Linked DNA regions of Collimonas fungivorans Ter331. The protein of the gene in region 1 binds, or shares a complex with, the protein of each later gene. Links are inferred from orthologs where the notes say so. Each region holds a gene or a part of one and is shown on either strand. Other genes may lie near its edges.

Region 1 (2,999 bases):
ACCAGCGCCAGTGCAATGAGGAAAACGAGAACGTAGATACTGATTTGAAGAGTGTGCATGGATCAGGCGTTTTCTACGATAATGCCTTCGATGATGTTGGCGACATCTTCGCAACGGTCCGTCACCGTTTCCAGCAACTCGTAAATGGCCTTCAGCTTGATCAGGGTGCGTACATCCGGTTCGTCGCGGAACAGCTTGGACATGGCGGCGCGCATCACGTGGTCGGCATCCGACTCCAGGCGGTCGATCTCGACGCAGATGGCAAGGATTTCACGCGAGTTGTCCATATTGTGCAGCAAGCCTACCGCTGCCTTGACCTTTTCCGCGCAACCCAGGCACAGTTCGGCCAGCCGCTTGGCTTCCGGCGTGATCGCCTTGATGTCGTACAGGGAAATGGTCTGCGCCGCGTCTTCCAGCAAGTCCAGGATGTCGTCCATGCGCGTGATCAGCTGATGGATGTCGTCGCGGTCGATAGGCGTGATGAACGTCTTGTGCAGCATGTCGATCGCATGATGGGTGACCTGGTCGGCCTGCTTCTCAATGCCTTCGATCGCGTGTACGCGGATTTCCAGATCGTCGAAATTAGTCATCAACGCCACCATTTCCTTGGCGCCCTTGACGCATAACTCTGCGTGCTGGTTAAAGAGCTCAAAGAATTTGCCCTCGGTGGGCATCAATCGTCCAAACATGTTTTTCTCTCTTCTGAGGGTTAAGCTGAATCTAAAACTACAACTACGTTCGCAGGTAAATCAAGGATATTAATTTAAAGCAAACAATGTCACGAAACTGAAATATATCAGGCTCATTCGGCCTGCGCTTAGCAGGATTTTGTAAATTTTTCGTTAATGCAACAAAACCAACACGGCCAATCAGTCGCCGCCGTACGGCGCGTCCAGATTACCGGCGTAATTGTCGAATTTCGTATATTGCCCGATGAAGCTGAGGCGAACGCTGCCGATCGGGCCGTTACGCTGCTTGCCGATAATGATTTCCGCGGTGCCCTTTTCTTGCGAATCAGGGTTGTATACCTCGTCACGGTAAATGAACAGGATGACGTCGGCATCCTGCTCGATAGCGCCGGATTCGCGCAAGTCGGACATCACCGGGCGCTTGTTGGGACGCTGTTCCAGCGAGCGGTTCAGCTGCGACAGCGCGATTACCGGGCACTGCAGCTCTTTCGCCAGGCCCTTCAGGTTACGCGAGATTTCAGAAATTTCGGTGGCGCGGTTTTCACCGGCGTTATTGGCCGACATCAGCTGCAAATAGTCGATGATGATCAGGCCCAGCGTGCCGCACTGGCGCGACAGGCGGCGCGCACGGGCGCGCAACTCGATCGAGCTCAGCGCCGGGGTTTCGTCGATGAACAGCTGGGCGTCGTTCATCTTCTGGATCGCATGGGTCAGGCGCGGCCAGTCTTCGTCGTTCAGGCGGCCGGTGCGCAGGCGGTGCTGGTCGAGCTTGCCGACCGAACCGAGCATACGCATGGCGAGCTGGGTGCCGCCCATTTCCATCGAAAAGATCGCCACCGGCAGACCGCTTTCGATCGCAACGTTTTCGCCGATGTTCACAGAGAATGCGGTCTTGCCCATGGATGGCCGTCCGGCCACGATGACCAGGTCGCCCTTTTGCAGGCCGGAGGTCATCTTGTCGAGGTCGATGAAGCCGGTCGAAACGCCGGTGATGTCGCTCTGGTTGTCGCGGTTGTAGAGCTCGTCGATGCGCTCCACCACTTGCGTCAGCAAAGGCTGGATTTCCTGGAAACCCTGGGCGCCGCGCGCGCCTTCCTCGGCGATCGCAAAAATCTTCGATTCGGCCTCGTCCAGCATCTGCTTGACTTCCTTGCCCTGCGGGCTGAAAGCCTGGCCGGAAATCTCGTCGGCGACGGTAATCAGCTTGCGCAGCACGCCGCGGTCGCGCACGATCTCGGCGTAGCGGCGGATATTGGCGGCGGACGGGGTGTTCTGGGCGAGTGCATTGAGGTAGCTCAGGCCGCCGACTTCTTCGGCCTTGCCGGTGCCGCTCAGCGATTCAAAGACCGTGATCACGTCAGCCGGCTTGCTGCCGTTGATCAGCTTGACCATGTGCTGGAAGATGATGCGGTGGTCGTAACGATAGAAATCGTCGGCGCTCACAAAATCGGCGATCTTGTCCCAGGCCGCGTTATCCAGCAGCAGACCACCCAAAACGGACTGTTCTGCTTCGATGGAATGGGGTGGTACGCGGAGGGAATCTAGCTGCGGATCGGACGGTGCTTTGGAAGGTGCTTTCATGGCGCGAATTATACCTGCTTCTTATAAGCGTCTTGCTGCACCGCCAGAAAAAGGGCGTAAAAAAAGCCGGGAAAACCCGGCTTTTTTACTGCAATGATTTTTTGCCAACAACGTATTAAACGTGTTCGCCGATCACTGCGATGACGATGTCGACAACCACGTCGGTGTGCAGGGCAACTGCAACAGGGTGTTCGCCAGTCGTCTTCAGCGGGCCGTTCGGCAAGCGAACTTGTGCTTTTTCAACTGCGAAACCTTGCTTGGTCAGCGCTTCAGCGATGTCGAAGTTGGTCACGGAACCGAACAGACGGCCGTCAACGCCCGATTTTTGCGAGATCTGAACAGTCAGGCCGCTCAGTTTTTCGCCCTGGCCTTGAGCCACAGCCAGCTTGGCTGCTGCTGCTGTTTCCAGGTCAGCGCGCTTCGCTTCGAATTCAGCGATGGCAGTAGTGGTAGCACGACGTGCCATACGTTGCGGAATCAGGAAGTTACGTGCGTAACCGTCCTTGACGCGAACAACTTCGCCCAGGTTGCCGAGATTAACGACTTTTTCCAACAGAATAACTTGCATATTTTTCTCCTATTTCAAGTCGTCAATTAAGCGTTGTGCAGATCGGTGTAAGGCAGCAGCGCCAGGAAACGCGCGCGCTTGATCGCGGTGTCCACTTGACGTTGGTAGATTGCCTTGGTGCCGGTCAGACGTGCTGGCATGATCTTGCCGTTTTCCTGAAC
Region 2 (2,976 bases), 1.8 Mb from region 1 along the record:
TCACAGGGGCTTTCGATTTCACAGATACTGGTTTTGCAACAGTTCTTGATGCTTTCGTGGTCGTTGCAGTTGCTTTAGAAACTACTTTCTTGCTAACGGGCTTCGCCGGCGCTTTGGATGAAGCTGCCGTCTTTTTAACGGGGGACTTCGAACTTGAGGATGAGGTGCTTACATTGGCCTTGGCCGCAGCCGGCTTTTTTACGGAAAGTGTCAGGGATTTTGCTGGTCTCTTCATTGCATTCGCCATGGAATCAAATACCAATTGGTTACACTGATTTGCGCGCTGCAGCTGCCTGTACTCTGTCCGTTTGAATGTTGATAAGCTTAAATCGCTGACAGAATCACTTGAGCGCCTGCTTTTATTGCTACCTTTACTGCATCCTTGCTGTTTTCCTCACCACGTTCTTGCCCGTCTAAATCAATCTGGTGCTACTATCAATTCAAGCCCAATTCGCAAGGCCTAATTCGGCTGAGCCTAAGGCGTTGAATCTAAAGCCTTTAATTATAGCATATGGAGGGCCTTTCCTCCAATGAGGACGGCTCTGCAACGTCGTCCGATTTGCCTGTTTTGCGCCGATTTATCTATATTTCAAGTAATTTCTTAGCGCGAATTCATTTCGGCCTCAGCCTCGCGCCGCAACTGTTCTTGTTTTTGCATCAATTCCCGATAGCGGTTGCGCGCATCGTCATTGCCAAGTCCGGTCGCCGCCAGCTGGTCGAGCTCCTCTTTCAATGTCTTCATTTTAGTCTGACGAATTGCGCCCGCCAGTTCTAATCGCGCCGCTTCCGTTTCGGATTCCGATTCTGCTGCAATTTCTGCAATCAATGATTCAAAATCCTCGCCGCCTTCCCGCAGATGCTCGGCCAATGTTGCAAAATTGGCTTGTTCGCCCATTGCATGGCTGGCAGTGATCAGGCGCGCCAGCATTTCCGCCCGGTCCGGTGCGAAATGCGCCACGGCGTCCAGCGCGGCGTCGTCCAGTTCCGAGGCGAACGCCGGGTGGGCGACCAGCAGGCGGATGATCTGCCGTTCCAGCCCGACCGGCGGCGGCCGGTTGCTGCGCGGCGGTGCGCGGCGCGCGCTGGCGATCGGCTTGGCCAGTTCAAACAAGGACTCGATCTCGTTAGGCGTCGATTGCGTCAGCTGCGCCAAGCCGCGCACGATCTGCAGCCGCAGCGACGATGGCGGCATCAGTTGCATTAAGGGCTTGGCATCGTATTGCGCCCGCGCACGTCCTTCGGAGGTGCTCAAATCGGCTTCGGCCGTGACCTCGTTCAGCAAGAATTGCGATAACGGCATGGCGTCATGGATCTGGCGCTCGAATGCCTCTGCTCCCATTTCCCGCACAAAGCTGTCCGGATCGTGTTCCTGCGGCAGGAACAGGAATTTGATGACCTTATTGTCGGTAGCGTGGGGCAGGCAGGCGTCCAGCGCGCGCCGTGCAGCTTTGCGGCCGGCGCGATCGCCGTCGAAACTGAAGACGACATGATCGGTCTGGCGCAGCAATTTGTGCACATGGGTCGGCGTGCAGGCAGTTCCCAGCGTGGCCACTGCCTGCGGGAATCCCAGTTGCGCCAATGCCACCACGTCCATATAACCTTCGGTCACCAGCACGTAACCAGCATCGCGGATCGCCTGGCGCGCTTCGAACAGCCCATACAGCTCGCTACCCTTCTGAAATAGGGGTGTTTCCGGCGAATTCAAGTACTTGGGCTCGCCGCTGTCCAGTACGCGGCCGCCAAAACCGATGACCTGGCCTTTGGTATTGCGTATCGGAAACATGATGCGGTCGCGGAAACGATCGTAGCGTTTGCGATTGTTGCCTTCCTCATCCGTGCGGTCGATCACCAGGCCGGATTCGACCAGGGCGGTGGCTTCATAGTCGGGAAATACCTGGCGCAGGCTGTCCCAGTTGTCGGGCGAATAGCCTAATCCGAATTTGGCGGCGACTTCGCCTGTCAGGCCGCGGCGTTTCAGGTAGTCGACTGCGTTTGGAGCGCTGCGCAGATGCTGGCGGTAAAAGTCGCAGGCGGCGCTCATGGCATCCGACAAGGCCATGCTCTTGGCCTGGTATTCGGCCCGTTGCGCCGGCGGGATCTTGTCGTCGTTGTCCGGCACCGTCATGCCGACGCCTTGCGCCAGGTCTTTCACCGCCTCGACAAAACCGAGGCCGGAGTATTCGATCAGGAAGCCGATCGCAGTGCCGTGCGCGCCGCAGCCAAAGCAGTGGTAAAACTGCTTGGTCGGGCTGACCGTGAAGCTGGGCGATTTTTCGTTATGGAAAGGGCATAAGCCCATCAGATTGGCGCCGCCTTTTTTCAGCTGCACGTACTTGCCCACCACGTCGACGATGTCGACGCGGTTGAGCAGGTCCTGGATAAAGGATTGTGGAATCACGTGGATTCGACGGCAGGCGGCGCTTTATTGGACAATCGGGCAATCAGGCTTTGCTCAGCGCAGCTTTCACCAGCCCTGAAACCGCCGTCATGTCGGCACGGCCGGCGAGCTTAGGTTTCAGTATGGCCATGACCTTGCCCATGTCTTGCGGGCCGCTGGCGCCGCTGGCGGCAACGGCGGCCGCCAGTTCAGCCTGGATTTCCGCATCCGTCAGACCGGCCGGCATGTAGGCGGAGAGAATAAGCAGCTCCGCTTTTTCTATGTCGGCCAGATCCTGGCGGCCGCCGGCTTCAAACTGGCTGATGGAATCTTTGCGCTGCTTGATCATCTTTTCGATGATGGCCAGCACGTGGGCATCGCCCAGTTCAATGCGTTCGTCCACTTCTTTTTGCTTGATTGCCGCGGTGATCAGGCGGATGGCGCCGAGTTTCGCAGTTTCTTTGGCGCGCATCGCCGCCTTCATGTCTTCGGTGATCTGTTCTTTCAAGCCCATGCGGTTCTCCATTCGGTGGTGTTTTTCATCTGAAATCGGAAAAACAAAAATGATGGTGCGACCGTGCGACGCTACCGGTGCGAAA

Evidence for each region. Proteins that work in one complex are often made in the same cells at the same time.
Region 2: the proteins of CFU_RS12795 (region 1) and dnaG are in contact, whole or in part, in a crystal structure (PDB 2R6A), measured with the Geobacillus stearothermophilus proteins. The link is inferred for Collimonas fungivorans Ter331 from one-to-one orthologs. Residues at the interface, in WP_033016901.1 of Geobacillus stearothermophilus: Ser13, Glu15, Ala16, Gln18, Glu91, Leu92, Asp94, Ala95, Val96, Pro97, Thr98, Ala99, Ala100, Asn101, Tyr104, Tyr105, Ile108; in WP_049624496.1 of Geobacillus stearothermophilus: Lys456, Leu457, Leu458, Pro459, Ala460, Asn463, Ala464, Leu467, Leu535, Leu536, Ile537, Ala538, Gln544, Glu545, Asp548, Tyr549, His552.

The regions. Positions count from the first base shown.
Region 1 is NC_015856.1:2,952,945-2,955,943, forward strand. Bases 71-2,999 are described here. They hold CFU_RS12795 (replicative DNA helicase), read right to left. Parts: upstream 2,271-2,999; coding sequence 870-2,270; downstream 71-869. Other genes in these bases: CFU_RS12790 (DUF47 domain-containing protein), read right to left, coding at 71-689; rplI (50S ribosomal protein L9), read right to left, coding at 2,386-2,838; rpsR (30S ribosomal protein S18), read right to left, coding at 2,865-2,999. In the rest of the region: CFU_RS12785 (inorganic phosphate transporter), read right to left, coding at 1-59; more of CFU_RS12790, read right to left, coding at 63-70. UniProt on the Escherichia coli protein: The main replicative DNA helicase, it participates in initiation and elongation during chromosome replication. Travels ahead of the DNA replisome, separating dsDNA into templates for DNA synthesis.
Region 2 is NC_015856.1:1,201,013-1,203,988, forward strand. Bases 1-2,906 are described here. They hold dnaG (DNA primase), read right to left. Parts: upstream 2,399-2,906; coding sequence 602-2,398; downstream 1-601. Other genes in these bases: rpoD (RNA polymerase sigma factor RpoD), read right to left, coding at 1-4; CFU_RS24165 (hypothetical protein), read left to right, coding at 1-275; CFU_RS05330 (GatB/YqeY domain-containing protein), read right to left, coding at 2,442-2,891. UniProt on the Escherichia coli protein: RNA polymerase that catalyzes the synthesis of short RNA molecules used as primers for DNA polymerase during DNA replication.